One region of the Pseudomonas mercuritolerans genome, then DNA from elsewhere that is predicted to be linked to it. Evidence: predicted binding sites of a transcription regulator. Region 1 holds the regulator's gene; each other region holds the start of a gene.
What was found. Region 1 encodes FliA, which starts transcription of late flagellar genes. Its sites were predicted from a motif close to CTAAAGTTTNNNNNNNNNNNGCCGNTAA; they were not measured.

Region 1 (8,073 bases):
ACTTGAACCAGATTCTCTACAAGCACTCCAGTGAGCTGATCGGCCACGAAGAAGTGCAGCAACTCATGCAATTGCTGGCCAAGAGTTCGCCGAAACTGGCGGAAGAACTGGTGCCGGGCGTGGTTTCGTTGTCGCAGTTGCTCAAGGTCCTGCAAGCGCTGCTCGCCGAACACGTGCCGGTGCGCGACATCCGCAGCATCGCCGAAGCGATCGCGAACAACGCTGCCAAGAGTCAAGATACCGCCGCGCTGGTCGCCGCTGTGCGGGTCGGCGTATCCCGTGCAATCGTCCAAAGCATTGTAGGCACTGAGTCCGAGCTGCCTGTAATCACATTGGAACCAAGGTTGGAACAGATATTGCTCAATAGTCTGCAGAAGGCAGGACAAGGCTCGGAAGAGGGCGTTCTGCTGGAGCCGAGCATGGCCGAGAAGCTGCAGCGTTCGTTGATCGAAGCGGCCCAGCGTCAGGAAATGCAAGGCCAACCGGTGATCCTGCTGGTAGCAGGCCCGATTCGCGCGATGCTCTCGCGCTTCGGTCGCCTCGCAGTGCCAGGCCTGCATGTACTGGCCTACCAGGAAGTACCGGACAACAAGCAAGTGACCATCGTTGCGACAGTAGGGCCCAACGGCTGAGGTAGTGGTTTATGCAAGTTAAGCGTTTTTTCGCCGCCGATATGCGTCAGGCCATGAAGCTGGTTCGCGATGAGCTGGGCGCTGATGCCGCCATCATCGGCAACCGCCGCATTGCCGGCGGCGTCGAGTTGACGGCGGCTCTGGATTACAAATTGTCGGCGCTGGCGCCACGGGTTCCGAACATGGAACTCGAAGACGAGCTGCGCAAGACCCAGTCGCGCATCGTCACCGCCCAGGCCGAGCTGAGCCTGCGTGGCGAAGCCGACGGCAACACCAATCAGCAGTTGTTCGCCGGGCTGCCGTTGACCGCAGGCCTGCCGCTGACTGCTGCCGAGCCGCTGAGCGAGCCGACCTACGCCGCACCGACGCGCCCGGCCGCAGCACCTGCGCAGGCCTCGGCGGGTGTCGATCCGCGTGCGCTGGAGTCGATGCGTTTTGAATTGAACAGCCTGCGCGAGCTGATGGAAGTGCAGCTCGGCACCCTGGCCTGGAATCAGCTGCAAGGCAGCCGTCCGGCCCAGGCCAATCTGTATCGCCGTCTGCAGCGAATCGGCCTGTCCGGCCCGCTGTCGCGCGATCTGTTGGCGATGATTACCGATATCGAAGAGCCGCGTCAGGCCTGGCGCATGCTGCTGGCGCATTTGGCGCGGATGATTGCCGTACCGGAAGTCGAGCCGCTGGAAGAGGGCGGTGTGATTGCCATGGTCGGCCCTGCCGGCATGGGCAAGACCACCACGCTGGCCAAGCTCGCCGCGCGTTACGTGCTCAAGTACGGCGCGCAGAATGTCGCGCTGGTCAGTATGGACAGCTTCCGCATCGGCGCGCAGGAACAACTGAAAACCCTTGGGCGCATCCTCAACGTGCCGGTAACGCACGTCGATCCGGGCCAGTCGCTGGTGCAAGCATTGGATCCACTGCTACGCAAACGCGTGGTTTTGATCGATACTGCCGGCCTGCAAGCCAGTGATCCGGCGTTGCGCATGCAGCTTGAGAGCCTGGCCGGGCGTGGCATTCGCTCAAAAAATTATCTGGTCCTGGCAACCACCAGCCAGAAACAGGTTCTAACCGCCGCTTATCACAGTTACAAGCGTTGCGGGCTGGCCGGCTGCATCCTGACTAAACTGGATGAAACGGCCAGTCTCGGCGAAGTGTTGAGCCTGGCGATCAGTCATGAATTGCCGGTCGCGTACCTGACCGATGGCCCACGGATTCCGGATGATTTGCATCTGCCGCGCCGTCATCAACTGGTCAGCCGCGCCGTCAGCGTGCAAATGCAGGAAGAACCCAGCGAAGAAGCCATGGCTGACATGTTCGCTGACATCTATCACAGCCCGACCAAGCAGGTTGGCTGAGGTAATCATGAACAGTTTTTGTACCTACATCGATGGTCTGCCACGCATTGTTCCGATCAGGAACGCGCAGCCAGTAATGTGGCCTCCGTCTATGCAAGACAAGGTAAAGAAATAACATGGGCAGCATGCATCCCGTACAGGTGATCGCGGTGACCGGCGGCAAAGGTGGCGTCGGCAAGACTAACGTGTCAGTGAACTTGTCGCTGGCGCTGGCAGAGCTTGGCCGTCGGGTCATGCTGCTGGACGCCGACCTGGGCCTGGCGAACGTCGACGTTCTGCTGGGGCTGACACCCAAGCGCACTTTGGCCGACGTTATCGAAGGCCGTTGCGAACTGCGCGACGTGCTGTTGCAGGGCCCGGGCGGGATTCGCATCGTGCCGGCGGCCTCCGGCACGCAGAGCATGGTGCACCTGAGCCCGGCGCAACACGCCGGCCTGATCCAGGCGTTCAGCGACATCGGCGACAATCTCGACGTGCTGGTGATCGACACCGCTGCGGGTATTGGTGACTCGGTAGTCAGTTTCGTTCGTGCCGCCCAGGAAGTGTTGCTGGTGGTCTGCGACGAGCCGACTTCGATCACCGACGCTTACGCGCTGATCAAGTTGCTCAACCGCGACTACGGCATGAACCGCTTCCGCGTGCTGGCCAACATGGCGCAGAGCCCGCAGGAAGGGCGCAACTTGTTCGCCAAGTTGACCAAGGTCACGGATCGCTTCCTCGACGTCGCCCTACAATACGTCGGCGCCGTGCCGTACGACGAAAGCGTGCGCAAGGCGGTGCAGAAGCAGCGCGCCGTCTACGAAGCCTTTCCCCGTTCCAAGTGCGCGCTGGCCTTCAAGGCCATCGCCCAGAAGGTCGACACCTGGCCGCTGCCCGCCAACCCGCGCGGGCATCTGGAATTTTTCGTCGAGCGTCTCGTGCAGCAAACCGCAGGGCCTGTGATATGACCGCCAGTGGCATGAATCTTTACAAAAAGTCGGCGCGTGACGCGCAATACGAATTGATCGAGCGCTACGCGCCACTGGTCAAGCGCATTGCCTATCACTTGCTGGCGCGCCTGCCGGCCAGCGTGCAGGTCGAAGACCTGATCCAGGCCGGGATGATCGGTTTGCTCGAAGTCTCGACCAAATACGACGCCAGCAAAGGCGCCAGTTTCGAAACGTACGCGGGCATTCGAATCCGCGGCGCGATGCTCGATGAAGTGCGCAAAGGGGATTGGGCACCACGCTCGGTTCACCGTAATACCAGGATGGTCAGCGACGCGATTCGCTCGATTGAAGCTAAAACCGGCCGTGACGCTAAAGATCACGAGGTTGCGGCCGAACTCCAATTGAGTCTCGACGATTACTACGGGATTCTGAATGACACCTTGGGCAGTCGCCTGTTCAGTTTCGACGACCTCTTGCAGGACGGCGAACACGAAGGGCTGCACGAGGATGGCGCCAGTGCTCATATGGAGCCGTCACGCGATCTGGAAGATGAACGCTTCCAGGCGGCGCTGGCGGACGCGATTGCCAATTTGCCGGAGCGTGAGCGACTGGTGTTGGCGCTGTACTACGACGAAGAGCTGAACCTCAAGGAAATCGGTGAAGTCCTTGGCGTCAGTGAATCGCGGGTCAGCCAGTTACACAGCCAGTGCGCGGCCCGTCTGCGGGGGCGTTTGGGGGAGTGGCGAGCGCGCTGAAGGCAGTGTGGGGACACTGCGAAACGAGGCTGGTGCGGTGATGAACGGCGCCGGTCTCGATCCGTTGTGCTCCAGACAAACTTTAAGTGCTGCGCCGATTGATTGAAGTGGCGCGTCCAGGTGCTGGGCGCGTTTAAGACTGCTTGGAGGTCGAATTGAACAAAGACATGAAAATCCTCATCGTTGATGACTTCTCAACGATGCGGCGGATCATCAAGAACCTGCTGCGCGATCTTGGGTTCACCAACACCGTCGAGGCCGACGATGGCACCACTGCCATTCCGGTGCTCAACAGCGGCAGCATCGACTTTCTGGTAACGGACTGGAACATGCCGGGCATGACCGGTATCGACCTGCTGCGTCACGTGCGCGCCGATGAAAAACTCAAGCACCTCCCGGTGTTGATGGTGACTGCTGAAGCCAAGCGCGAGCAGATCATCGAGGCCGCCCAGGCCGGTGTGAACGGTTACGTGGTCAAACCTTTCACGGCTCAAGCGTTGAAAGACAAAATCGAGAAGATTTTCGAACGCATCGGCTGATGAATGCGCGGGGGAGCTATGGAGCATAACGAATCATCACAGGGCGATTTCGAATCGACCCTGAAAAAACACGCGGTCGAACTGGTCGAGAGCCTTGAAAAAGGCAGGTTCGGCGACGCGGTGCAACTGATCCATGAGCTCAATCAGACCCGTGACCGCGGCCTGTATCAGGAAGTGGGCAAGCTCACACGTGAACTGCACAGTGCGATCGTCAATTTCCAGATCGATCCGCACATGCCGCAGGCTGAGGAAGTGTCGCAAATCACCGACGCCACCGAACGCCTGGGCTATGTGGTCAAGCTGACGGAAGCCGCGGCCAACCGCACCATGGATCTGGTGGAAAGCGCCACGCCGGTGGTCAACAGTCTCGCTGATGAAGCGCAGACGTTGAGCGCCGATTGGGGCCGCTTCATGCGTCGCGAGGTCGGGGCTGAAGAGTTCCGCGAACTGGCGCGCCGGGTCGACGGTTTTCTGTCACGCAGCAGCACGGACAACCGTGCGGTGTCGAGCAACCTCAACGACATCCTGCTGGCTCAGGATTACCAGGACCTCACAGGTCAAGTGATCAAGCGTGTGACCCAACTGGTCACCGAAGTCGAAAGCAATCTGCTCAAACTCGTGCTCATGGCCAGTCAGGTCGACCGCTTTGCGGGCATCGAACATGACCGCGCCGCAATGCTTGCTGAAAAAGATCCACAAAAACATCTCTCGCAGGGTGAAGGTCCGCAGATTCATGCCGATAAACGAGAAGACGTTGTGTCCGGTCAGGACGATGTGGACGATTTGTTATCCAGCCTTGGATTCTAGAGTTTCGGAATTCGGGTTTTTTGGGTTTTTAGACCTGTAGGAGCACCCCATTAATGAGCTTCGGCGCCGATGAAGAGATCCTTCAGGATTTCCTGGTTGAGGCCGGCGAGATTCTTGAGCAACTGTCCGAACAACTGGTCGAGCTGGAAAGCCGCCCGGATGATGCAGATCTGCTCAATGCAATTTTTCGCGGTTTCCACACTGTAAAAGGGGGCGCCGGCTTCCTTCAGCTCAATGAGCTGGTGGAGTGCTGTCACATCGCCGAAAACGTGTTCGACATCCTGCGCAAGGGTGAGCGTCGCGTTGATGCAGAACTGATGGACGTGGTGCTCGAAGCACTGGACGCGGTGAACAGCATGTTCAGCGAAGTCCGTGAACGTGCACCGATCACCGCTGCCACGCCGGAACTGCTGGCCGCGCTGGCGCGTCTGGCCGAGCCGCAATCGGCGGATGAAGCCGTTGCCGCGCCAGTGGAAGTGGTGGAAGAACCGGTCGCCGAAAGCGCATCGGACGACATCACCGATAACGAATTCGAACAACTGCTGGACTCGCTGAATGCCGTCAAGGCCCAGGCCCAGGCCGAGGCCCCGGCCGCTGCTGTGGCGCCCGCGCAGGTTGCCGACACGGCGGCCAGCGATGAAATCACCGACGCCGAATTTGAATCGCTGCTCGATCAACTGCACGGCAAAGGCCAGTTCGCTGTCGATGCGGTCGCTCCAGCGGCGCCAGCAGCTCCGGCAGCGCCTGCCAAGGGCGACAGCTCGGACATCACCGACGACGAATTCGAAGCCTTGCTCGATCAGTTGCACGGCAAGGGCAACTTCGCCGTTGACGCGCTGGAATCGGCCATCGCTTCGGCGCCGGCAGCACCTGCTGCACCGGCCGCCGCTGCGGCCGGCAGCGACCTGATCAGCGATCACGAATTCGAATCGCTGCTCGACGAATTGCACGGCAAAGGCAAGTTTGACGCCAGCGCTGCGACTGCTGGCTCCGCATCAAGCGTCGCCACGCCTGCCGCCAAGGCACCTGCTGCAGCCGCTGCGCCGAAACCTGCGGCCAAGCCTGAGCCGAAAGCCGAAGCGCCGAAACCGGCCGCCGCGGCTGCACCGGCACCGGCACCGGCCCGTGCGCCAGCCGCTGCCCCGGCAGAAAAACCGGCCAGCGAAGCAGAAACCACCGTGCGCGTCGATACCGCGCGGCTCGACGAGATCATGAACATGGTCGGCGAGCTGGTGCTGGTGCGTAACCGTCTGGTGCGCCTGGGCCTCAACAGCGGCGACGAAGCCATGTCCAAGGCCGTGTCGAACCTCGACGTGGTCACCGCTGACCTGCAGACCGCCGTGATGAAGACGCGGATGCAGCCGATCAAGAAGGTCTTCGGGCGCTTCCCGCGTCTGGTTCGTGACCTCGCACGGCAGCTCAAGAAAGAGATCAACCTGGAACTGGTGGGTGAAGAAACCGACCTCGACAAAAACCTTGTCGAGGCCCTGGCCGACCCGCTGGTCCACTTGGTGCGCAACGCTGTCGACCACGGCATCGAGTCGCCAGAAGAGCGCGAAGCATCGGGCAAGGCCCGTGGCGGTCGCGTGGTGCTGGCGGCCGAGCAGGAAGGCGACCATATCCTGCTGTCGATCTCTGACGACGGCAAAGGCATGGACCCGAACGTCCTGCGTTCGATCGCGGTAAAACGCGGTGTGATGGACAAGGACGCGGCCGATCGCCTGAGCGATACCGAGTGCTACAACCTGATTTTCGCCCCGGGTTTCTCGACCAAGACCGAGATCTCCGACGTGTCCGGCCGTGGTGTCGGCATGGACGTGGTGAAGACCAAGATTTCCCAGCTCAACGGTTCGATCAACATCTACTCGACCAAGGGCCAGGGTTCGAAGATCGTCATCAAGGTGCCGCTGACCCTGGCGATCATGCCGACGCTGATGGTCATGCTCGGCAATCAGGCGTTCGCGTTCCCGCTGGTCAACGTCAACGAAATCTTCCACCTCGATCTGTCGACTACCAATGTCGTCGACGGTCAGGAAGTGGTGATCGTGCGCGACAAGGCGCTGCCATTGTTCTACCTCAAGCGCTGGCTGGTCAGCTCCGCCGCTCACGAAGAGCAGCGCGAAGGCCATGTGGTGATTCTTTCGGTGGGCACACAGCGGATCGGCTTTGTCGTCGATCAACTGGTCGGCCAGGAAGAAGTGGTCATCAAGCCATTGGGCAAAATGCTCCAGGGAACTCCGGGCATGTCCGGCGCCACCATCACCGGTGACGGCCGCATTGCGCTGATTCTCGATGTTCCAAGCATGCTCAAGCGTTACGCCACAAAGCGTATTTGAATCCGGGGCGGCGGCGCGATGACGCGCCGCTGCACCTAATGGAGTGTTTATGGCAGTCAAAGTCCTGGTGGTGGACGATTCGGGTTTTTTCCGCCGCCGCGTCTCGGAAATTCTTTCGGCGGATCCGAGCATCCAGGTGGTCGGTACGGCCACCAACGGTAAAGAGGCGATCGATCAGGCCATGGCGCTCAAGCCTGACGTGATCACCATGGACTACGAGATGCCAATGATGGACGGCATCACGGCAGTGCGGCACATCATGCAGCGCTGCCCGACCCCGGTGTTGATGTTCTCCTCGCTGACCCACGAAGGCGCGCGGGTAACCCTCGATGCGCTGGACGCCGGCGCGGTGGATTTCCTGCCGAAGAATTTCGAAGACATCTCGCGCAATCCCGAGAAGGTCAAGCAACTGCTGTGCGAGAAAGTCCACAGCATCTCGCGCAGCAATCGTCGTTTCAGTGCCTACAGCGCGCCGGCTCCCGCCGCTGCGCCAGCGCCGACGCCTGCGCCGGCAGCGTCGAGCTACGGCAGCCACACGAGCCACAGCAGCCCTGTCCCGGCACGTCCGGCGCCTGCGCCAGCGCCTGCTCGCGCATCCGCTGCCAGTGCTTCGTCGTCGGCGCCGAAACGCAAAGCCTACAAACTGGTTGCCATCGGCACTTCGACGGGCGGCCCGGTCGCACTGCAACGCGTGCTTACGCAGTTGCCGGCGAACTTCCCTGC
Region 2 (8,073 bases), on a different contig from region 1:
CAGAAACGTCAGGGCTGTGCCAATGCGTTTCTCGATCTGCCGGGGCTGAAGCATCACTGCAAGTTATCCACAGCCGATGAAAAATGGCTTGAAGCGGCCTGCGAGCGACTGATCCTGTCGCTGCGCTCGGCGCATCGCCTGCTCAAGGTCGCGCGCACGTTGGCGGATCTTGAACAGGCCGATGCGATTACCCGCGAGCATCTGGCCGAGGCACTGCAATACCGGCCGGCGACACCTTAATGCTCAGTCAGATCAACCAGCGGTGCCTGGCGCACTTCGGTGTCGCGCCCGGCCTGGATATCGGTCACGCGCTTCAACGCGTTACCCACCGCAGCTTTGTCGGCCAGCAGGCTGTAGCTGATCTGGAACTGTTTATGTTCTTTCGGCGCAATGGTCGGCACCAGATTCAACGGCCGCTGATAGCGACGGTTGTAGGAAAAACTGGTTCCCGGCTCCAGCCCGGTGACGTAGCCCTGCCCTTGGGTGTCGGTGTTTTTCCACAGCGAAAACACTGGCAACTGCTGGGTATTGAAGCCAACAGATACGCCGAGACTACCGGCTTTGTTATGCAGCACGGTCAAGGTGTCGCCCTTGGCGTCCGCATACGGCACGACGTTGTAGACAGTTTCGTCGTAGTCCTTGGTTGGCCCGCGATAGGTCTGCCAGTCGGGCAGATCTCCCTTGGCCTTGTCGTTGAACGGCGACACCTGCTTCACCGGCGCAGCGAATTTCGCTCCTTGCTCAAGAAACGGCGTGCTGAAGTTGCTGTGATACAGCGCCTGGTATTCCTTTGGATAGTCGCCGTTGTTGGTCAGAGTGTCGTTGAGGGCAAAGCGTGCACTGCCCGGTTCGGTGACCAGTTCGGTCGCTACCGAGAAATCGACTTTCTTGAATGCCTGCTCTTTCAACTCGCCACGCAGCGTGATGGCATACGGCGGCTTCTCGTCGATGTGCAAAGTGACGGTGCTGGCCGGGATGTTGGCGGCGCGACCGTGCAAGGTCAGCAATTCGCCGTTGTCCATGCCGGGATGGCCAACCCACTCATAGCCGCAACGGGTGACCAGTTCATTGAAGCCTTCCAGCCAACCCAGGCCACCGCGACCGTTGAGTTCGATGAACGCCGGGTTGACCACGTCCTTGACCGGCGAATCCCAGCCCATCCGCACGTCGCCCACCGAAGCCTGCAACACATTCATGCCACGGGTCGGCACTACCGAGAGTTTCATCGTGCCGTTATCGATATCGACAATGCTGACGCCCTCCTGACGACCGCCATGCAGGGTACGCAGGGTCACGGAAAACGGTTTGGCGGTTTTTACGCCGAGTTGTTCACTGGTGATCGTCCAGTTTTTTGCCGGAGTGTTGGCGTCGAGCAGGACATAGTCCCAAGCCATGGCATGAGAAGCGGCAGACAATGCGCCGAGGGCGACGAGGAGTTTGAGCGGGGTCATGGCAGCAGCCTTTATTGGAGTTGTGCCATTTTTATAGCGCTGCGGAAACGTTTCAGCAAGTCCAAAGAAGCGGTGGCAGAAAAGCATTCGCGAGCAGGCTCGCTCCCACAGGGATTTCGGGCCTTCACAATATTTGTGAATTACGCCGACTACTGTGGGAGCGAGCCTGCTCGCGATAGCTGTTTCAAAGATGCATCAACGGAAGCGATCAACCTCGGAACGCAGATCCGCCGCCAGCTTCTCCAGCTCTTTCGCGGTGACAGCCAGGTTCGACACCACCTCACGCTGCTCGCTGTTGGCCAAGGCGATGCTCTGCAAATTGCTGCTCAGCAACGTCGCAGTGCTGCTTTGTTCCTGAGTGGCGGTGGTGATCGCAGCAAACTGCTGGCCTGCCGAACGGCTCTGCTCATCAATCCGCGCCAGCGCCGAGGCGACATTGGCGTTGCGCGACAGGCCTTCCTGCATCAGCACATTGCCCTGTTCCATGGTGCTGATCGCGTTGCCGGTTTCCTGTTGGATGCTGTGGATCATGCTGGAGATTTCGTCGGTCGCCTGGCGGGTACGCGAGGCGAGGCTGCGCACTTCGTCCGCGACCACGGCAAAACCGCGACCTTGTTCACCGGCACGAGCGGCTTCGATGGCAGCGTTAAGTGCCAACAGGTTGGTCTGCTCGGCGATCGAAGTGATCACGCCGACAATGCCGCCGATTTCCTGCGAGCGCTGCCCCAGCGTGTTGATCACGCTGGCGGTGCTGTTCAGCGCGCCAGCGATCTGCTCCAGCGACGACGACGCTTCTTCCATCGAGCTGCGGCCAATCTGGGTCTGCTGCGCGTTTTCCTGCGCCAGGCGCTGGGTCGCGCCCATGTTGTCGGCGATGTTCAGCGACGTCGCGCTGAACTCTTCGACGGCGCCGGCCATGCTGGTAATTTCGCCCGACTGTTGCTCCATGCCCTCATACGCACCACCGGACAAACCGGACAACGCCTGCGCGCGGCTGTTGACCTCTTCCGAGGCCCGGCGGATGTGCTCGACCATGGTCGACAGGGCCTGGCTCATCTGGTTGAACGCGCGGGACAGCTGACCGATTTCGTCGTGGCTCGATACGTTCAGACGCACGCTCAGATCACCGGCACCGAGGGCTTCGGCCTGACGCACCAGATCGCCCAGCGGGGCAAGTTTGCTGCGCAGCAGCCAGACCACGGAACCGACCGCGAGCAACATCGCCAGCAGGCTACCGATCGCCAGTTGCGTACCGACGCTCCAGGTCACCGCGCGGATCTCGGCTTTCGGCATGCTCGCCACCACCGACCACGGGCCACCTTCGAACGGCACGGCGATGCTGTAGAAGTCCTCACCCTTGTCGCTCCAAAATTCACCCTTACCCGGGGTTTTCACCAGGTTGTTGATGGTCGGTGCGGCTTGATCCAGGTTTTCGACGCCGGCAATCGGCACCAGCCATTTGTTCTGCTCGTCGAGCAGCGCCAGCGAGCCTGTCTTGCCAATGCGGAAGCGCTTGAGATTGGCGAACTGCGCGTTCTGGGCATCGGTGTAATCGAAGCCTACGTACAACACGGCGATGATCTTGCCGCCCGCATCGCGCACCGGTGTGTACTGCGACATGTAGTAGCGCTCGAACAGCAGCGAGCGGCCGACATAACTCTGCCCCGCCATCAACTTCGCGTACGCCGGGTTGGCATGATCGAGCACGGTGCCGATGGCACGGGTGCCGTCCTGCTTGCTGACGTTGGTGCTGACGCGAATGAAGTCTTCGCCGCTGCGCACGAATACCGTGGCCACGCCGGCGGTCATCTGCTTGAACTCGTCAACTTCCTTGAAGTTGTTGTTCAGCACCTCGTTGCCCAGATGCAGGCCCGGGGTCTGCACGCCGGCCACGGTCACTGGCTGATCCGGGTGCACACTCAAACCACTGCCGAAGCGCTTTTCGAACAGTCCGCTCAGGCGCAGGGTGCTTTCGCGCAGCGTACCGTGAAAGGTGCTCAGTTGATCGGCCAGCAGCCGGGCCTCACTGGCCAAGTGCTCTTCACGGGTGGCGAGGTTGGCGGAATCCAGCGAACGCAAGGCGAACACCGTACTGCCGCTGATGACTATCGCCAGTATCACAGCAAGGGCAAGGCCCAGCTGCGAGGCGATCCGAGCACGAGGTTGAGACATGAACAGCTCCTGGCCGAGCCACCGAATCCTCCTTGATCGCGGTAATTGCCCGGAAAATATTCTAATAATGGGGGTAGCGCGGAACCGGCACGACGGTTCCACATGCTCGTAGTCGGCGGAAAATCCGAATACTTGAGCGGATTGCGTGGGTATGGCGCAGTAGTGGCATTGTGCCGGCTCGAACGTTTCAGCTCAAGCGCTCTACCGCCGGCAATTGCATGGCGCGGACTTCGCCTTGGAGAAAATCGCTGAGGCGGCGCAAACGTTCACCTCCCGGACGCGGTTTCGGCCACACCAGGTAATAATTCAGGCCACTGGCGACGGCGGTTGGCCATGGCAGGCTCAAGCGCCCTTGCGCGACATCTTCGGCGACCATCAACAGATCACCCATCGAAACGCCGTAGCCGCGCGCCGCGGCGATCATGCCCAGTTCCAGCGTATCGAACACTTGTCCGCCCTTGAGCGAGACCTGATCGGACAGGCCCATGCGCTCCAGCCAACTGCGCCAGTCACGGCGATCCGGGGTCGGGTGCAGCAGTTCAGCCGTCGCCAGACGCGCTACATCCCAAGGTTGATCATTGAGCAGGTTCGGCGCGCCGACCGGAATCAATTCCTCGGGAAACAGCAGGCTCGCTTCCCAGTCCGGCGGGAAATGCCCGTCACTGAGCAAAACTGCGCAATCGAATGGTTCGTTGTTGAAGTCCACCGAATCGATATCCATCCATGCGCTGGTCAGTTGCACCTCATTGCCCGGCTGCAAATGGCGGAAGCGACTCAACCGCGCCAGCAGCCAACGCATGGTCAGGGTCGATGGCGCTTTCATGCGCAGGATGTCGTCCTCGGCGCGCAAGGTATTGCAGGCGCGCTCAAGGGCGGCGAAGCCTTCGCGGATACCGGGTAACAGCAGCCGCGCCGATTCGGTCAGTTGCAGGTTGCGCCCGCTGCGATGAAACAGCCGGCAGGCGAAGTGTTCTTCAAGAGTGCGCATGTGCCGACTGACCGCGCTCTGGGTGATCGACAGTTCTTCCGCCGCGCGGGTGAACGAGCTGTGTCGCGCTGCCGCTTCGAATGCGCGCAGGGCATACAACGGCGGAAGGCGTCGGGACATACACAAAGCTCCAATAGCGGGGATACAGCCAATTCGGCAGGACGATTCAGGATGAGTATTAATCATGCCACCCATCCTTTTTATCCCTTTGTGCAAAGCCTGCCAAGCGCCGAGAATCGACGCTCTTCTGCTTCCTCTGATATTTGGGTGGTGATGACCATGCAGCATCCTGTGCGTACCGAACTCTGGGCCATTTTGCGGCTGGCGGGGCCGCTGATTGCTTCGCAGTTGGCGCACATGCTGATGGTGCTGACCGACACCTTGATGATGGCGCGCCTCAGCCCCGAAGCGCTGGCCGGTGGCGGCCTCGGTGCCGCGAGCTACTCGTTCGTGTCGATTTTCTGCATCGGCGTGATTGCAGCGGTCGGCACACTGGTGGCAATCCGTCAGGGTGCGGGCGACATCATCGGTGCCGCGCGCCTGACCCAGGCCGGGTTGTGGCTGGCCTGGCTGATGGCCCTCGGCGCCGGGCTGTTGTTGTGGAACCTCAAACCGGTGTTGCTGCTGTTCGGCCAAACCGAAACCAACGTCAACGCCGCCGGGCAATTTCTCATCGCCCTGCCCTTCGCCCTGCCCGGCTACCTGAGCTTCATGGCCCTGCGCGGTTTTACCAGTGCAATCGGCCGGGCGACGCCAGTGATGGTCATCAGCCTCGCCGGTACGGTGGCCAACTTGCTGCTCAACTACGCGCTGATCACCGGCATGTTCGGCCTGCCACAACTGGGCCTGACCGGTATCGGTCTGGTCACGGCGATTGTCGCCAACTGCATGGCACTGGCGCTGGCCTGGCATATCCGCCGGCATCCGGCGTATGACGCTTATCCGTTGCGCGCCGGTCTGTCGCGGCCGAACCGGCAATACCTGAAAGAACTGTGGCGTCTGGGCCTGCCGATTGGCGGCACCTATGCGGTGGAAGTCGGGCTGTTTGCCTTTGCCGCGTTGTGCATGGGCACCATGGGCAGTACGCAGATGGGCGCGCATCAAATCGCCCTGCAGATCGTGTCGGTGGCCTTCATGGTCCCGGCCGGGATGTCTTACGCCATCACCATGCGCGTCGGCCAACACTATGGCGCCGGGCAATTGGTCGATGCGCGCATGTCCGGGCGTGTCGGCATCGCCTTCGGCGCCGTGGTGATGCTCGGTTTTGCCCTGGTGTTCTGGCTGTGGCCGAACCAGTTGGTCGGCCTGTTCCTCGACCACAACGATCCGGCGTTTGCCGAAGTGATCCGTCTGGCGGTGAGCCTGCTGGCCGTAGCGGCGTGGTTCGAGCTGTTCGACGGCACGCAGACGATTGCCATGGGCTGTATTCGTGGGCTCAAGGATGCCAAGACTACGTTTCTGGTGGGGCTCGCTTGCTATTGGCTGATTGGCGCACCGGCGGCGTGGTGGATGGCGTTCCATTTGAACTGGGGGCCGACGGGCGTCTGGTGGGGATTGGCGCTGGGCCTGGCGTGTGCGGCGGTGAGTTTGATGCTGGCATTCGAGTGGAAGATGCAGCGGATGATTCGGCGCGAGCCGCAAGCTCAAGGTTTCAACATCCCTCAGGCCGAATGATGGTTTCCTTTGTGGGAGCGAGCCTGCTCGCGAAGACCGAGCGTCAGGCACAGATCATTCAGCTGACAGAACGCCTTCGCGAGCAGGCTCGCCCCCACGGGGATTTGTGCCGGCCGCAACAATCGTGATCAACCGACGATTTCCAAAGCCGGCTGCTGGTTCGATCCAGACGCCAGATATTCCACCAGATCCTCCAACGGCAGCGGTCGGCTGATCAGGTAACCCTGCACCTGATCGCAGCCGAACCCGCGCAGCAACTCCAGTTGCTCCGGCGTCTCGACCCCTTCGGCAACTACTTCCAGGTGCAGGTTGTGCGCAAGGTTGATCATCGCGTGCACCAGTTTGCGGTTCTCTTCGCGCTGTTCCATGCCGCCGACAAAACTCTTGTCGATCTTCAACAAGGTGATCGGCAGGCTGTTGAGGTGCACGAACGACGAAAACCCGGTGCCGAAATCGTCCAGCGAGAAGCGCACACCGAGGCGGCCGAGGGCGTCCATGGTCTGTTTGACCAGATCGCTGCGCCGCATCACCGCGGTTTCGGTCAGTTCGAATTCCAGCCACTGCGCCTCGACGCCGCGCTCGGCAATCAGGCGGCTGAGCGTCGGCAGCAACTGGCTGTCCTGAAACTGGCGGAACGACAGGTTGATCGCCATGTGCAGCGCCGGCAGCCCCTGCTCGCGCAAGGCCTGCATATCGCGCAAGGCGCGGGAAATGACCCAGTAGCCCAGCGGCACGATCAGACCGCTCTGCTCGGCCAGCGGCACGAACTCGCTCGGTGGCAACAGACCGCGCTCGCCATGACGCCAGCGCACCAGCGCTTCGAGGCCGACAATCTGGCCGTCTTCAAGATTCAGGCGTGGCTGGTAATGCAGTTCCAGCTCATCGCGGCGCAAGGCCCGGCGCAGTTCGCTTTCGAGGTCGGCCATGCTCCGCGCGTTGCGGTTGATGCGTTCGTTGAAGATATGAAACGTGCAGCCCTGTGTGCTCTTGGCCTGCTGCATGGCGATATGGGCGTGCCACATCAGTGGATCGGCACCGCCGTTGGCACGGGCATGGGCGATGCCGAGGCTGGAACCGATCAGCAGGCTTTCGCCGTCAACCCAGTAAGGTTCGGCCAACGCCTCAGTGATGCGTTCGGCCATCCACTCGGCGCGTTGCGGTGCACGACGGGTATCGATCAGCAGAGCGAATTCATCGCTGCCCAGCCGTGCCAGTTGATCGCCGGCCTCCAGCTGACTTTTCAGCCGCGCGACCACTTGCAGGATCAAGCGATCGCCGGCCTGATGACCAAGGGCATCGTTGGCATGGCGGAAGTTGTCGAGATCGAGATGGCCGAGGGCGAGACCGCGACCGTCGCCTTCGGCAAGGCGCGCGGTGAGCAGAGTCTGGAAGCCCTGACGGTTGGCGATACCGGTCAGCGGGTCCTGTTCGGCCAGGCGCTGAAGAGTGTTTTCCAGCACGCCGCGCTCGCGCACATGGCGCAGGCAGCGCTGGAGCATGCCGGCGTCGAGAGCGTCGAACACCAGCCAGTCGCTGACACCGACCGGCGCGGTGGCCGGCTCGTGCTCCAGCAGCAGAACGGTCGGCAGGCTGCAACGCCCGGGTGGCGGTTGCAACGCCGGCAGAGTCAGTAATACCGCGTGGCGGTTGTCCTCGAACAGGCGGCTGACCGAATCCCAGTTCGGCGCGCTGATCAGCACCGCCGCGCTCCCCATCGGAGCCAGACACTCACGCAACAACGCTGTCCACGCTGGCTCCTCGGCCAGTAGCAGCAAACGCAAGGGTTCG
Region 3 (8,073 bases), on a different contig from region 1:
CGCTGCCACTTGCGCGCCAACCTGCCAGCGCTGGTCACCGGCGACAAAGTCGTCTGGCGCGCCGGCAACCAGGGCATTGGCGTGATCGTCGCGCAACTGCCGCGCAGCACCGAGCTGTGCCGCCCCGACAGCCGTGGTCAGCTCAAGCCGGTTGCCGCCAACGTCGACATGATCGTCATCGTTTTCGCGCCGCTGCCCGAGCCTCACGCCAACCTGATCGACCGCTATCTCGTCGCCGCCGAACATGCCGGCATCCGCCCGCTTCTGCTGCTGAACAAATTCGACCTGATCGACGAGCAGAACGCCCCGGCATTGAATGCGTTGCTGGCGGTGTATCGCACGCTGGGTTATCCGGTGCTGGAAGTTTCGGCGCACCACGGCGACGGCATGGAACAGCTGCAAAAGCAGCTCGACGGGCGCATCAGCGTATTCGTTGGTCAGTCCGGCGTCGGCAAGTCGTCGCTGGTCAACAGCCTGCTGCCGGAAGTCGAAACCCGCGTCGGACCGTTGTCCGAGCTGTCCGGTCAGGGCACGCACACCACCACCACCGCGCGCCTGTTCCACTTCCCTGGCGGCGGCGAACTGATCGACTCCCCGGGCATCCGCGAATTCGGGCTGGGCCACGTCAGCCGCGCCGATGTCGAAGCCGGTTTCATCGAGTTCGACGACCTGCTCGGCACCTGCCGTTTCCGTGACTGCAAGCACGATCGCGAACCGGGTTGTGCGCTGCTCAAGGCACTCGAAGACGGACGCATCCAGCAGCAGCGGATGAACAGCTATCGCTCGATCATCGCCAGCCTGCCTGAAAACGGCTATTAAACAGTCACGCCGGCGGCCCTGCACTAAGGGCCGTTGGCTGTCGGACTGCATCTGACTCACGCCTCTCGCTGTTAAACATCAGTCTCTTCTGTAGGCTTTTGCGCACCTGCTCGCAGGACCTTTCTGTTTTGCCACGCAGACCTTGTAGGTCTGCGCCAGCGGCCTACATTCGCTTCCTCCTTCGCTTACCGCGATCTCAGAGGAATCCAATGCAAAGCTGTCATTCATTCATCAGCCATTCGTCTCGCTGCGCCCACTTGCGTTATCCCCACAGAATCGTCAGCGCGTTCAGCCTGCTCACGGTGGTGTAACCATGCGCAAGGCACTGTTCATCGGCATCAACGATTACACGCATATTGGCGGGCTCAGCGGCTGTTGCAACGACGCCATGGCCATGGCCTCGGTACTGAAAACCAACGCCAATGGCGACCCCAACTTCAAGAATCTGATACTGACGTCCGCCGAGGATTACCTGAGCCGGCAAAAACTCGAAGACCAGATCCGCGAGTTGTTTTCCGGCGACTGCAACGTCGCTCTGCTGTATTTCGCCGGTCATGGCGGTTTCGACGCCGACACTGACGAAGGCATGCTGATCCCGCAGGATTACCGCAACGCCAAGGACGGCATCCGCATCAGCGACATTCTCAACTGGGCGGACAAAGCCACGCGGATCAAAAACAAAATGATCATCCTCGACTGCTGCGAAAGCGGTTCGGCCGGCGAAGTGCGCGCCTTGCGCAGCGAGAGCAGCATGGTCAGCGAAGGCATGACCATCCTCACCGCCTGCAAAAAAGCCGAGCCGGCACTGGAGGGTGCGCAGCACGGCGTGTTCACCGGCCTGCTGCTGCAAGCGCTGCATGGCGGCGCGGCGAATATCCTCGGCAAAATCACCCCCGGCAGCCTGTACTCCTTCGTCGACAACGCGCTCGGCCCGTGGGAGCAGCGTCCGGTGTTCAAGACCAATGTGTCGCAGTTCATTTCCCTGCGCGAAGTCTCGCCGCTGATTCCCAAGGAGATCCTGCGCAAATTGCCGGACTGGTTCGCCGAAGCCGAATCGGTCTTCCCGCTCGACCCCAGCTACGAACCCACCGAAATGGCGTTCATACCGGAGCACGGCGAGATCTTCGCCCAATTGCAAAAGTGCAACCGCCACAGCCTGATCGAACCGGTCGACGCCGAGCACATGTACTACGCCGCCATTCACTCCACCGGCTGCCGCCTGACGGCACTCGGTGCCTATTACCGCGAACTCGCCCTCAAAGGACATTTCTGATGCCAGTCTTTATCAGCTACCGCCATGTGGATCGCACTCATGCGATCGCCATCAACACCCGTCTGACCCAAGCGAAGATCAGGACTTACCTCGACGTGCTGGATCCGGAATCGCAGACCACCGACGACATCACCGGGGTCATTACCCGCAACATCACCGAGTGCACGCATCTGCTGGCGGTGGTATCGGAGAAGACTGCACTGTCGTGGTGGGTGCCGTTCGAGATTGGCGAGGCGACGATCAGCAACCGGCGGATCTGTACGTTCAAGACCGGGCCGGCACAACTGCCGATCTATCTGGACAAGTGGCCGAAGCTGAGCACGGCCAGCGACCTGGATTTCTTTATCGATGCGTATCGGGATGAGGTGTCGAACAAGCGGTCGATGGCGCTGGATTCGATCAGCGAATCGGTGAAAGGGGCGTACAAGCGCGATGCAGAGATGTTTCATGAACAGCTTAAGAACCGGATTCGTCGCGGGTTCTAGAGTTTCGTTACTTTCGAAAAGCCCCTCACCCTAGCCCTCTCCCAGAGGGAGAGGGGACTGACCGAGGTGAATGTTCCAAGTACACCGACCTGAAATACCGAGTCGAACTCGAATTCGAAAAGCACACAAATCGGCTCCCTTTCCCCCTCGCCCCCCTTGGGGGAGAGGGCTGGGGTGAGGGGGGTTGTTCTTGGCAACGCACCAAATACAAAGCCGAAAATCAGCCCAAAAAAAACCGACATCACTGTCGGTTTCTTTTTAAATCACTGCTTCGGCGCTGGCGCTGCCCCACCCGGCTCAGCCGGCTTCGGCGCAGCGTCATCAAACAGATTCAAGCGTTCGCGCAACTCATGAGCCGGCACTGGCTGCTTGTCCGCCGGCAACGCATCCGGATCAACCGGGGCTGCCGGAGCAGCACCGTTCTGCCCCTGATCCGCCGGTTTCGCCGCCTCAGGGCCCTGCGCACCTTCAATCGCCGCCTGGGCTTTTTTGGTCAGCACGACAATGTCGATCCGGCGGTTAACCGGGTTGAACGGGTTTTCCCGGTCGAACAACGCCGACGAGGCATAACCGACCACCCGCGCCACCTGCGCGTCCGGATAGCTGCCGGCGACCAATGCGCGACGCGCGGCGTTGGCACGGTTGGCCGACAGCTCCCAGTTGCCGTAGTCGCCAGTGCCGATGTACGGCTTGGCGTCGGTGTGGCCGCTGATGCTGATCTTGTTTGGCACCGCTTTGATGGTGTCAGCCATGGCCAGCAGAATGTCTTCGAAGTACGGCTTCAGGCGTGCGGAACCTGAGTCGAACATCGGTCGGTTCTCGGCGTCCATGATCTGGATGCGCAAGCCGTTCGGCGTAATTTCGAAGAGGATCTGATCCTTGAACTTCTGCAGTTGCGGGTTCTCGTCGACCTTGTTCTGCAGTTCTTGCAGGAGCAGTTCGAGACGCTCCTTCTCGACCTGCTCGGCCATGCCTTCAACCTGATCGGTGTCGACCGTGACCTTGTCCGGCTGTGGCTGCGACTTCACTTCCGGGTTGAGGGTGTTTTCCGGCGCCAGGGTCGGCGTGCCACCCAAGTCGATGATGTACGGCGTGCCGCTTTCGGAGAAGCCGACCGGGTCCTTGAAATAACCGGCGATGGCGATCTTCTGTTCCGGCGTAGCAGTGGACAGCAGCCACAGCACCAGGAAGAACGCCATCATCGCCGTGGCAAAGTCGGCGAAGGCGATTTTCCACGCCCCGCCGTGGTGCCCGGCGGCAATGCGCTTGACGCGCTTGACGATGATCGGCTGATTATTTTCCATGACTTAGCGACCGCGAACCGCTTGTTCCAGCTCGGCGAAGCTTGGACGGTGCGCCGGGTACAGAACCTTGCGCCCGAACTCGACCGCCAGCGACGGCGGCATGCCGGACGCCGAAGCCACCAGCGAGGCCTTGATGGCTTCGTAGACGTTGAGCTCTTCCTTGGCATCGTGGGCCAGGGAATGCGCCAGCGGACCAAAGAAACCGTACGCCGCGAGAATACCGAAGAAGGTACCGACCAGTGCCGCACCCACGTGCAGACCGATCGACGCCTGGTCGCCCTCGCCCAGCGAGGCCATGGTCACCACGATACCGAGTACCGCCGCGACGATACCGAAACCGGGCATGCCGTCGGCGATGCCGTTGACTGCGTGGGATGGGTGCTCGAGGTCTTCCTTGAGGCTGTACAGTTCCATGTCGAACAGGCCTTCCAGTTCGTGCGGAGCCATGTTGCCGGAGGACATGATGCGCAGGTAATCGCAGACGAACGCGGTCATGCGTTCATCCTTGAGCACCGCCGGGTACTTGGCGAAGATCGGACTCGCGGCGGCATCTTCGATGTCGCCTTCGATGGCCATCATGCCTTCGCGGCGGCTCTTGTTGAGGATCTCGTAGATCAGCCCGAGCACTTCCAGGTAGAAGGTGTGGGTGAAGCGCGAACCGAACATGCTCAGGGATTTCTTGAGCACGTGCATCGTCATGTAACCGGGGTTGGCCTGGAGGAATGCACCGAGGGCCGCACCGCCGATGATCATCACCTCGAAGGGCTGGATCAGGGCGGCAATCTTGCCGTGGGAGAGCACGTATCCGCCGAGCACGCTCGCGAATACGACGATGATGCCGATAATTTTAGCCATAGGTAGAAGGTACTTGTTTAAGTCGGGTTCAAGGTCATATTCGGAAGTTAAAAAATCTCTTCTTCTACTTATCGGCAAAACTGCGCCAGACTATAGCCAGTTCAGGCGAAAAGCCAATTTAGCCCATGCCGGGCGCGTCTACAGTCAGTGAAGATCTCGTCCAGACATGGCTAATGAAACGAACGTCCCACACGCAAAACCGACCACCCTCGACGGCTGGGTCAAGCTGCTCGACAGCGTCCGCCTGCCCGTACCACAAGAGGCTCACGACAAAGTCTGCCGGGCGATCCGCGACAACCGCAGCTCGCTGCGTGACATCGCCGATCTGATGCAGGACAGCCCGGCGCTGGCCTTGAGCATCATCCGTGAGGCGAATCGTCACACCCACGGCACCATGGCCGCGCCAGCGGAAAATCTCGAGGTGGCGATCAATCGCCTGGGCCTGGCGCGCACCGAAGAACTGCTCGCGCGCCTGCCCGCCGAACCGCACCGGCAGATCCCCAAGGCTTTGCGCCAATTGCAGCTGATCAGCCAACACGCGACACAGCAGGCCAACGGTTTTTTTGCCAGTCGCCTGGCGCGGCTGTGGCAGGACATCCATTGGGGCAGTCTGCTGTTTTTGTCGCCGCTGTGGCCATTGGCACTGACCTATCCGCAGTTGCTTGAGGAGTGGGAACTGCGGGTGATCCACAAGGGCGAGTCGGCGCGGGTGGTCGAAAAGCAATTGTTCGGCGTGCGCCTGTTGGAGATTGCCGAGGCACTGGTCGAGGCCTGGCATCTGCCGATCTGGGTCGAGCAAGGCTACAAATTGCTGCTCGGCGAACAACGCGAACTGGTCAAAGTCCTGCGCATCGCCCGTGACAGCGAGCACCCGCTACGTCAGCAGAACCGCCTCGACGATGACCCGACGCTGCGGCGCTGGCTCAACCAACCGGCCAATACGGTGCTGCTCGCCAACGGCCTGGCGCTGTCGGCGCAACAGGCCTGGGACAGTCCGCACAGCAAGCGCTGGCAGTATCTGACCAGCCTGTATCTGCAGATTTCCATGGACGAAGTGCAGCAACAGCTGCACCAGCAAGCGGCGAACAGCGCGCGTCAGCATGCAATGCCTGATTTGTGGCACCCGGCGGTTTCGCTGATCTGGCCGTGGGGCACTCGTCGCTTGCCGGCCGGCATGCTCCCGGCCGCAGCGCCGAATGCGGATGACTTGGGCCAGTGGCGTCGGCAATGCGCCGAACTGCTAGCCGAACCCAGCCGCTTCACCAATGCCATGAGCCTGACCGTCGCCGCCCGCGAGGCACTGGTGGCGAGCGGCATGCGCCGGGTGATGATTCTGATGGCCGACCGCACACACACGACCCTGCGCGTGCACCAGACCGCCGGTTTGCCGAAGGATGCGGCGGCGCTGAGTTTTGTCGTCAGCCAGAGCAAGGTCCTGCAACGCCTGCTCGCTCAGCAGGCGCAGGTGCGGATCTCGCCGGAGAACAATGTGCAATTCTCTGCCTTGTTACCGGCGAGCCTGCGCACGCTGTTTCGCGGCGAGCATCTGTTCCTGCGTTCATTGGTCAACAACGGCCGGGTGATCATGATTGTCGTTGCCGATCAGGGCGGCGGGCCGTTCGCCGACATCACCGTACAAGCCTTCGGCAAAACCGCGCAGTGCATCGAAAAAGCCCTGCACAGCTTTAGCAGCCGCGGCCAATGAGCCTGCGCTACAATCCTCCCCTTTGTGCTCTGGAGACCTCACATGTCTGACTTCTCTGGCTTGCCGCTTGTCATCGAGCCGAGCGACCTGCTGCCGCGTCTGGAGTCGCCGGAACTGATTCTGGTGGACCTGACCAGCCCTGCCCGGTATGCCGAAGGTCACTTGCCCGGCGCACGTTTTGTCGACCCGAAACGCACCCAGCTCGGCCAGCCACCGGCGCCCGGGCTGATGCCGGCGAAGGCCGATCTGGAAGCGTTGTTTGGTGAGCTCGGTCATCGCAAAGATGCGGTCTACGTGGTGTATGACGATGAGGGCGGTGGCTGGGCCGGGCGCTTCATCTGGCTGCTCGATGTCATTGGCCACGACAAGTACCACTATATAGACGGTGGTCTGCCGGCCTGGCTGGCGGACGGTATGCCGATGTCGATCCAGGTACCACCCGTTGTCGGTGGCCCGGTCTCGCTGACCCTGCACGATGAACCGACCGCCACCCGCGAATACCTGCAAAGCCGTCTCGGCGCCGCCGATCTGGCGATCTGGGACGCGCGCGGGCCGCTGGAATATTCCGGCGAGAAAGTCCTCGCTGCCAAGGGTGGACACATCCCCGGCGCGGTCAATTTCGAATGGACCGCCGGCATGGACCAGACGCGTCAGTTGCGCATCCGCAGCGACATGCCGCAGATCCTCGAAAACCTCGGGATCACCAAGGACAAGGAAATCATTACCCACTGCCAGACCCATCACCGGTCGGGCTTCACTTATCTGGTGGCCAAATCCCTCGGTTATCCGCGGGTCAAGGGCTACGCCGGCTCCTGGGGCGAATGGGGCAACCACCCCGACACGCCTGTCGAGATTCAAGCTTCCAAGGACAACTAATGAAAGAGCGTCTGTTTATCCTCAGCCAATACTTGCTGCCGCATCACCTGCTGTCGCGCCTGGCCGGCTGCATCGCCGAATGCCGCGTGCGCTGGTTCAAGAATGCCTTCACCCAATGGTTCGCCAAGCGTTATCAAGTGGACATGTCGCAAGCGCTGGTCGAAGACCTCACTGCTTACGAGCACTTCAACGCATTCTTTACGCGTGCGTTGAAAGACGGCGCGCGTCCACTGGACGAAACCCCGGGCGCGATCCTCAGCCCGGCCGACGGTGCGGTCAGCCAGCTCGGCCCGATCGAGCACGGTCGCGTGTTCCAGGCCAAGGGCCACAGTTTCAGCGTGCTCGAATTGCTCGGCGGTGATGCGGCCAACGCAGCGCCGTTCATGGGCGGCGACTTCGCCACGATCTACCTGTCGCCGAAGGACTACCACCGCGTGCACATGCCGCTGGCCGGCACCCTGCGCGAAATGGTCTACATCCCGGGCCGCATTTTCTCGGTGAACCAGACTACTGCCGAAAACGTCCCGGAGCTGTTCGCCCGCAACGAGCGCGTGGCGTGCATTTTCGACACCGAACGCGGGCCGATGGCCGTGGTGCTGGTTGGCGCGATGATTGTCGCTTCGATCGAGACCGTGTGGGCCGGTCTGGTCACACCACCGAAGCGCGAGCTGAAAACCTTCCGCTACGACGAAGCCGCACGCGCACCGATTCATCTGGAAAAAGGCGCAGAACTGGGGCGCTTCAAGCTCGGTTCGA
Region 4 (8,073 bases), on a different contig from region 1:
ACCGACGCGCGTTTTGCGCGTTATCAGAAGCTGAAAAGCAAGGCGTTTGGCGAATGAACCCAATTGATCCGGCGCTGGATTTTTCCACGGTGATTGCCTCCACCGTCCACGACATGAAGAACTCCCTGGCCATGCTGATGCAGGCGCACAGCCAGTGGCTGGCGCGTCTGCCGAAAGAGCTGCGCGACGGCTCGGAGCAGGGCGTGATCGACTTCGAGTTCGCCCACCTCAACGGCATGCTGGTGCAGTTGCTCGGGCTGTACAAACTCGGCGTGAATCAGTTGCCGCTGCAGCCGGCGTATCACGAACTCGACGATTTCATCGAGGCGCAACTGGCCGCGCATCAGGAAGTGTTTGCCAGTCGCGGCATCATCGCCACCTATGAAGTCGATCCGTTGAGCCCGCTGGGTTTCTTCGATCGCGAGCTGATCGCCTCGGTGCTCGGCAACTGCATCAACAATGCGATCCGTTACGCCCGCGAGTCGCTGCTGATTACCGTCAGCGACGAAGCCGGGCAACTGGTGCTGAGCATCAATGACGATGGCGACGGCTATCCAGCAGAGATGCTCGAGCGTCAGGCCGATTATGTGCAGGGCATCAATCACAGCAGCGGCAGCACCGGCCTGGGCCTGTATTTCGCCAATCGCATCGCCGCGCTGCATCAGCGCAACGGCGTGGAAGGGCGCACCGAAATCAGCAATGGCGGGCCGTTGGGTGGTGGGGTGTTCAGCCTCTACCTGCCCTGAGGTCTCTTGCACTCGTCAGCTCCTACGCAGCTCCTACGGGTTCTGCAGGATAGGGATTTTTGTGGGCGCTGCTTGATATTCCGAACAGGCGAAGCCTATTTTGTCCGGGTCGCCGTTCGCGGCTCGCACAATAACAAGGATTGCGTCATGACAACCGATGGCCAGGGTTCACTCGCGCAGCGATTGACCGGCATTGATGAGATTGAATGTGTCACCCCGGATCTGAACGGTGTGCCACGGGGCAAGGTAATGACCGCCGAGGGTTTCCTCGAGGGGCGGCGTTTGCAGTTGGCGCGGGGTGTGCTGCTGCAATGCATCATGGGCGGCTATCCGCCGGCGCGGTTCTACGGCAGCGATGACGGCGATCTGGCGCTGGTCGCCGATCCTGCGCAGATTCACCGCTTGCCCTGGAGCGACGAGCCGCGCGCCATGGCGATTTGCGACGCTGACGAACTGAGCGGGGAGAGCTCCAGTCTCTCGACCCGTGGCCAGCTCAAAGCGGTCATCGCCCGTTACGCTGCGCACGGCCTGGCGCCGGTGGTGGCGACCGAACTGGAATTTTTTGTCTTCGCACCCAATACCGATCCGACCCAGCCGTTCCGTCCGCCAGTCGGCCTCGACGGCCGCCGCGAGGACGGTTTGTCGGCGTTCAGCGTCAGTTCCAACAACGGTCTGCGGCCGTTCTTCAGCGAAGTGTATAAATGCATGGCGGCCCTCGGCCTGCCGCGCGACACCTTCATGCATGAAATGGGCGTCAGCCAGTTCGAGATCAATCTGCTGCACGGCGACCCGCTGCTGCTGGCCGATCAGACGTTCCTGTTCAAGCACTTGCTCAAGGAAGTCGCGCTCAAGCATGGCCTGAGCGTGGTGTGCATGGCCAAACCGCTGGCGCATACGCCGGGCAGTTCGATGCATATTCACCAGAGCATCGTTGAGATCGGCAGCGGCAAGAATGTATTCACTGACTCGAACGGCGAGCCGACGTCGATGTTCCGCCACTTCATCGGCGGACAACAGGCAGGCCTCGCCGATTTCACCGCACTGTTTGCGCCCAACGTGAATTCCTATCAGCGCCTGTGTCATCCGTACGCGTCGCCGAACAATGCCTGTTGGTCCCATGACAATCGCGCCGCCGGCTTGCGTATTCCCGCCAGCTCGCCGGCCGCACGTCGGGTCGAAAACCGCTTGCCGGGCGCCGACGCCAACCCTTATCTGGCGATCGCCGCCAGTCTGGCTGCGGGTTTGCATGGCATCGAGCAGGAACTGGAGCCGAGCGCGGCAATCCAGGGTGAGTTCGCCGTGCCGGATAATCTGGCCTTGCCGTGTACCTTACACGCCGCGCTGGAGCGTCTGAAACGTAGCCAGTTGGCGAGGGAACTGTTCGGGTCGGAGTTCATCGAAGGCTACATCGCTTCGAAGACCATGGAGTTGACCAGTTTCTTTGATGAAATCACTCCCTGGGAGCGCCGTGTGCTGGCCGCCCAGGCCTGACGTATCGCTGCTGCCGGGCAGTCGTTCTGACCGCCCGGTATTTACTGCAAGGAGCCGCTCGGAACGCCGATGCGCCAAATCTGGAAATCCTTTCGAGCGCTGTATTTCGCCTCGCTGATGATGTTGATCGGCTCAGGTCTTCTCTCTACTTATCTGGCTTTGCGTCTGGCCGCCGACAACGTCGACGGTTTGTGGGTCGGGGCGCTGATGGCGGCCAACTATTTCGGTCTGGTGCTGGGCGGCAAGATCGGCCATCGCCTGATTGCCCGGGTCGGGCATATCCGTGCGTACTCGGCGTGTGCCGGGATCGTCGGCGCGGCGGTGCTCGGCCATGGGCTGGTGGACTGGCTACCGGCGTGGCTGGTGCTGCGGACGATCGTCGGTCTCGGCATGATGTGCCAGTACATGGTCATCGAGAGCTGGCTCAACGAGCAGGCCGACGCCAATCAGCGCGGGCTGGTGTTCAGCGGTTACATGATCGCCTCGTACCTGGGCCTGGTGCTGGGCCAGCTGATTCTGGTCATGCACCCTGGGCTCGGCCTGGAACTGCTGATGCTGGTGGCGCTGTGCTTTGCCCTGTGTCTGGTACCGGTGACGCTGACCCGGCGGATTCACCCGGCGCCATTGCATCCGGCGCCGATGGAGCCGCGCTTCTTTATCAAACGGGTGCCGCAATCGCTGAGCACGGTGCTCGGCGCCGGTCTGATCATTGGTTCGTTTTATGGTCTGGCACCGCTGTACGCCTCGCAGCAAGGGCTGTCGACCGAGCAGGTCGGTCTGTTCATGGGTAGCTGCATTTTTGCCGGTCTGCTGGTGCAGTGGCCGTTGGGCTGGTTGTCCGACCGCTACGACCGCGCGCTGCTGATTCGCTGCTTTGCCGGGTTTCTGGCGGTGGCGGCGTTGCCGTTGGCGATCATGCCGCAGGTGCCGCTGGAGGTGCTGTTCGTCGTCGGTTTCTTCTGTTCGCTGGTGCAATTCTGCCTGTATCCGCTGGCGGTGGCGTTTTCCAACGACCACGTCGAAGGCGATCGCCGGGTGTCGCTGACCGCCATGCTGCTGGTGACTTACGGCGTCGGCGCGAGCATTGGGCCGCTGCTGGCGGGTGTATTGATGAAGTTTCTCGGCAGTCAGAGCCTGTATGCGTTCTTCAGTTTCTTCGCGTTGGTGCTGGTCTGGCGGATTCGTCCGAAAGCAGTGACCAACCTGCACCAGGTCGACGACGCACCGCTGCATCACGTGGCGATGCCGGACAGCATGTCGAGCTCGCCGCTGGTGGCGGCCCTTGACCCGCGTGTCGACGAGCAGGTGGTGCAGGAGCAGATGGTCCAGGACCCGGCGCCGGTCACTCCTGAGCCTGAGCCTGAGCCCGAAGCGCAGCCGGAAGCAGTCGTTGAAACCGAACTGGACAGCGGCAATGACGATAAGCCTGCGCCGGATATCAGCGGTGGCAGGCCCTGAATCGAAGGTAAACACCGGCGCATAAAAAAGGGCAGCCCTGTGCGGGACTGCCCTTTTTTTTGATCGCTGCGACTCAGAGATCGTCTTTGTCAAAACGCCGTGCTTCACGTTGCAACTGGTAAACAAAACGCTCGACGTTGCGCGCAGCCTGGCCACTGATGTTGTGGAAGCGCAGACCGGCGAAGGTGATGTTGAGTTTTTCTTCGAAATGCAGATAGCGCAGCTCCACCGACGTTGGCTGATTGCCGAACAGCGGCGGGGCGATCAGACGATCGTAGACCTGGCCCAGTTGCAGGCGATCAGTGATGTCGCCTTCGAAGCGGAACTTGCAACCGGTCGCGGAAATATCCAGCAGCTTGCCGTGGATAGGCGCCTTGAGCTTTTCGCCGCCCAGTTCGACGCTGACCAGATCGGTGAGTTTCAGCGCAGCGCGGAAGGCGTTACGGCGCTGGTGGTAGACCACTTCGCTCGGCAGGTCGCCGGTGTAGAAACGGTCGCCGTCGGATTCTTCGATGTTCAGCGTGCCGTTGCATTCCCAGGCAATCCGCACGCCGTCATGAAAGCCTTCGACCTTGAACGGTTCGCCAGCCTGGAGGAAGCGCTCTCCATCGCGCGGGATCATTTCGTCCAGCGCAATCGTTGCGGTTTCGCGGTCGACCTTGATCAGGTAACTCTGAAAACGCTGGCTGCGTTCATGGAAGGTGATGATCAGCGGATCGTGGCTGTCTTGCAGCTGGCGCAGATTGCTGGAGATTTCCAGTGGCGTGGTGAGCACCTTCGGAGGCTGCGGAGCATCATCCGCGCTTAGGGTGTTGGACACGGTTCTTCAATCTCCAGACAAAATAAGACTACGGCTGGCCAGTATTTTGCCAGCATGTTGCGCAAGTGGATAGTGCAGGGTCAGCGAATGGCTCATGCCTGGCTGAGCGTTCGCGGCTTGACCGGTTTGGCAAAGGTGCCGCTGGCGTCGTAAAGCGCTGGCGGCTCGCCGCCGGTGAGGATTTTCAGCTGATTGGCCGTGGTCGCCTGCTGGATCTGGATCGACTGGCCATTCTTGACGTTGGCAGCCTGGCACTGGGCGATCAGCGCGGTCAGGGCGTCGCCCTGGGTTAGCAACTGGTCGCCAATGCTCGACTGGCTGGCCAGTTGCTCGAGACCTGTGCGATCGGTCGGCAGGTTGAGGCTGGCGAGGATTTCGCTGCGCTTGCGGCCATGCTGCTCGAGCAGAATGATCAACGCTTGCTTGGTCGCCAGAATTTCTTCCAGCAACGGCATGTCACGACCATGCAAAGCGAGGGATTCGGTTTGCAATAACTCCAGCAATTGTTGCGCTGGAGCAAAGTCGTCGTTGATCAGTTGCAATAAGTTAGTGTCGTGCATGGCTGGCCTTGGGGTTTAAGCGTCCAAAAGCCTGGCGCCGGCAAAAGCCTAGCGCTGGGCTTCGAAGTTGAGCAGTTTGCTGGCTACACGGTTGCTGTCGACTTTATAGCTGCCATCGGCAATCGCGGCTTTCAACTCGGCCACACGGGCTTTGTCGACAGCAGGCTGATCGCGCAGCTTGTCAGTGACCTTCTGCAACTGTTGAGCCTCATTGCTGAGGTGTACCGATTCCCCGCTTTTGGCGGCACTGGCCGGTTCGGCCTGAGTATTCAGCGGTGCGGAGGGGCTGTTTTCAGCGCTTTCCTTGGCGTTGCTGGTACGTGTGCTGCCGGTTAGTGACGAGGAACTGTTCAATCGGTTGAAATCGATAACCATGATAAAAAACCTCTGGGAATTTGGACGCTTGCCATGTTTTCGGCTATCCCCTGAAAAACTTTAGGCCCAATCAACCATAAGCTTGCATGCGCCGTTGCGAGACCTGCTGCGGCACAGTTTAGGGAAGCGACGGGATCGGCGCCAGTTTTCTCCACGAGGCTTTTACATGGCCACTTCGACCTGTCCCGGCGCAATCACCTGCGCCTTGATAACTCTTTGAGAGTTAAGGTTTTTTACTCGAATCTGTTCTTTCATGCCGCCATTGGAGAGCGCTTCCCCCGGCATGCGTACGGCAAGGGTGCCGCTGCGCGCAGTGATCACCACCTGGTCACCCTTGCGCACCACTTCGGCCTGTTCCAGATGCACCAGGGTGATGACCTGATCGGCGACCGTTGGTCGGGTAAGTTTCTGCCCGATCGCTTCGTCGACCGAGGTCAGGAAACCCTGATTGATCGTGCTGACGTCGCGCTCGCGCAAGGTCACGTCCTGCGGCTCGATAATGCCGGCGCGTTTCAGCGGACGAGTGGTTGTCACGATCTCGCGAAACAGGCGGACTTGAGCGGGTACGAACACCGTCCAGGGCGAACTGCCTTCGCAGCGAACCTTCACCGTGACGCGGCCCAGCGGGCGTGCCGGGCTCTCCAGCGTGGCTGTCAATTCCTTGTCGCACATGGGCATGCGCATGCGCGGGTCGAGCTGGTTCACTTCGATTTCGTAGCGGCCTTCGGTTTGACTGGAAGCCAAATAGTCTTCTACGGTGAATTCAAGAAAGCCCTGAGTCACGCCGATAAGCATATCAGGCAAGGTAACCGCATCTGCATGGGCAGGACTGCCAGCAAGCAAGCAGCAAACGGCGGACACCGCGCAAAGCCCTTTGCGAAGGGAGGATGTCAGGCGTCGGGAAAATGTCGTTTGAGCGTTCATACGAGTTAAAAAGCAAGCGCCGTGCCGTTTAGCAATGAATGTGCGTCGCAACAACACTTGGCGTTGGTGTAGGAGTCTGGGCATGGCTGGTGTAATGGATTCGGTGAACCAGCGCACGCAACTGGTAGGGCAGAATCGCCTCGAGCTGCTGTTGTTCCGTCTCGACGGGCCGCAGCTCTACGGGATCAACGTGTTCAAGGTACGGGAAGTGTTGCAATGCCCGTCGCTGACGTTGATGCCCAAATCCAGTCCTGTCGTGTGCGGGGTAGCGAATATACGGGGAGCGACCATTCCGATCCTGGATCTGGCAATGGCAACGGGCTCCGGTGCGTTGAAAGACAAGAACAGTCCGTTCGTGATCATCACGGAGTACAACACCAAGACCCAGGGTTTCCTGGTCCGCTCGGTGGAGCGCATCGTCAACATGAACTGGGAAGAGATCCATCCGCCGCCCAAGGGCACCGGTCGCGATCACTACCTGACGGCTGTGACGCGGGTCGACAATCAGTTGGTCGAAATCATCGACGTCGAGAAGGTGCTGGCCGAAGTGGCGCCGACGCCGGAAGCGATTTCGGTGGGCGTGGTCGATGTCGAGACGCAGACCAAGGCGTTGTCGCTGCGGGTGCTGACGGTCGATGACTCGTCGGTGGCGCGCAAGCAGGTTACCCGTTGTCTGCAGACCATCGGTGTCGAAGTGGTGGCGCTGAACGACGGCAAGCAGGCGCTGGATTACCTGCGCAAGCTGGTCGACGAGGGCAAGAAGCCGGAAGAAGAGTTCCTGATGATGATTTCCGACATCGAGATGCCGGAGATGGACGGGTACACCCTGACGGCGGAAATCCGCGGCGACGCACGCATGCAAAAGCTCCATATCATCCTGCATACTTCGTTGTCGGGGGTATTCAATCAGGCGATGGTCAAGAAAGTCGGTGCTGATGACTTCCTGGCCAAATTCCGTCCTGATGACCTCGCATCCCGGGTAGTCGACCGGATCAAAGCAGCAGATATCAGCTAGGGGCCTTCTGCCCCTGGCGGTCAACACGATTTAAGAGGCGGCATCATTGTCTACGGGTAATTTGGATTTCGAACAGTTCCGGGTCTTCCTGGAAAAAGCCTGTGGCATTCTGCTCGGTGAAAACAAGCAGTATCTGGTCTCGAGCCGTCTCAACAAACTGATGGAGCAGCAAGGCATCAAGTCCCTGGGTGAGCTGGTACAGCGCATCCAGACCCAGCCGCGCAGCGGTTTGCGCGAGCAGGTGGTCGATGCCATGACGACCAACGAAACCCTGTGGTTTCGCGACACCTATCCGTTTGAAGTCTTGAAGAACAAGGTACTGCCGGAAGCGATCAAGGCCAGCCCCAACCAGCGTCTGCGGATCTGGTCGGCGGCCTGCTCGTCGGGACAGGAACCGTACTCGCTGTCGATGTCGATCGACGAGTTCGAGCGCAGCAACCTGGGTCAGTTGAAGATGGGCGTGCAGATCGTTGCCACCGATCTGTCGGGCCTGATGCTCAACAACTGCAAGACCGGCGAGTACGACAGCCTGGCGATCGGTCGTGGCCTGTCGCCGGAACGCCTGCAACGCTACTTCGACCCGAAAGGGCCGGGGCGCTGGGTGGTCAAGGCGCCGATCAAGAGCCGGGTGGAATTCCGCTCCTTCAACCTGCTCGACAGCTACGCAGCGCTGGGCAAGTTCGA

Region 2: the regulator FliA is predicted to act here: its motif matches at 3,733-3,760, upstream of ND528_RS06750 (methyl-accepting chemotaxis protein).
Region 3: the regulator FliA is predicted to act here: its motif matches at 4,805-4,832, upstream of motA (flagellar motor stator protein MotA).
Region 4: the regulator FliA is predicted to act here: its motif matches at 5,487-5,514, upstream of flgM (flagellar biosynthesis anti-sigma factor FlgM).

Annotation. Positions count from the first base shown of each region.
Region 1 covers NZ_JAMSHA010000001.1:939,918-947,990, reverse strand. The annotation lists gene flhA (flagellar biosynthesis protein FlhA) at 1-632, shown strand, start outside; gene flhF (flagellar biosynthesis protein FlhF) at 644-1,984, shown strand; gene fleN (flagellar synthesis regulator FleN) at 2,101-2,931, shown strand; gene fliA (RNA polymerase sigma factor FliA) at 2,928-3,668, shown strand; gene ND528_RS04410 (chemotaxis response regulator CheY) at 3,836-4,207, shown strand; gene ND528_RS04405 (protein phosphatase CheZ) at 4,226-5,014, shown strand; gene ND528_RS04400 (chemotaxis protein CheA) at 5,068-7,350, shown strand; gene ND528_RS04395 (protein-glutamate methylesterase/protein-glutamine glutaminase) at 7,400-8,073, shown strand, end outside.
Region 2 covers NZ_JAMSHA010000002.1:424,697-432,769, forward strand. The annotation lists gene ND528_RS06740 (YifB family Mg chelatase-like AAA ATPase) at 1-240, shown strand, start outside; gene ND528_RS06745 (aldose 1-epimerase family protein) at 237-1,451, opposite strand; gene ND528_RS06750 (methyl-accepting chemotaxis protein) at 1,647-3,623, opposite strand; gene ND528_RS06755 (LysR substrate-binding domain-containing protein) at 3,811-4,731, opposite strand; gene ND528_RS06760 (NorM family multidrug efflux MATE transporter) at 4,891-6,285, shown strand; gene ND528_RS06765 (putative bifunctional diguanylate cyclase/phosphodiesterase) at 6,414-8,073, opposite strand, start outside.
Region 3 covers NZ_JAMSHA010000006.1:309,038-317,110, reverse strand. The annotation lists gene rsgA (small ribosomal subunit biogenesis GTPase RsgA) at 1-819, shown strand, start outside; gene ND528_RS18795 (caspase family protein) at 1,133-2,092, shown strand; gene ND528_RS18790 (toll/interleukin-1 receptor domain-containing protein) at 2,092-2,577, shown strand; gene motB (flagellar motor protein MotB) at 2,841-3,881, opposite strand; gene motA (flagellar motor stator protein MotA) at 3,885-4,736, opposite strand; gene ND528_RS18775 (HDOD domain-containing protein) at 4,903-6,441, shown strand; gene rhdA (thiosulfate sulfurtransferase) at 6,484-7,317, shown strand; gene asd (archaetidylserine decarboxylase) at 7,317-8,073, shown strand, end outside.
Region 4 covers NZ_JAMSHA010000004.1:219,641-227,713, forward strand. The annotation lists gene ND528_RS13080 (tetratricopeptide repeat-containing response regulator) at 1-57, shown strand, start outside; gene ND528_RS13085 (sensor histidine kinase) at 54-746, shown strand; gene ND528_RS13090 (glutamine synthetase family protein) at 996-2,237, shown strand; gene ND528_RS13095 (MFS transporter) at 2,307-3,695, shown strand; gene ND528_RS13100 (flagellar brake protein) at 3,769-4,515, opposite strand; gene ND528_RS13105 (flagella synthesis protein FlgN) at 4,608-5,075, opposite strand; gene flgM (flagellar biosynthesis anti-sigma factor FlgM) at 5,124-5,450, opposite strand; gene flgA (flagellar basal body P-ring formation chaperone FlgA) at 5,613-6,374, opposite strand; gene ND528_RS13120 (chemotaxis protein CheV) at 6,457-7,389, shown strand; gene cheR (protein-glutamate O-methyltransferase CheR) at 7,436-8,073, shown strand, end outside.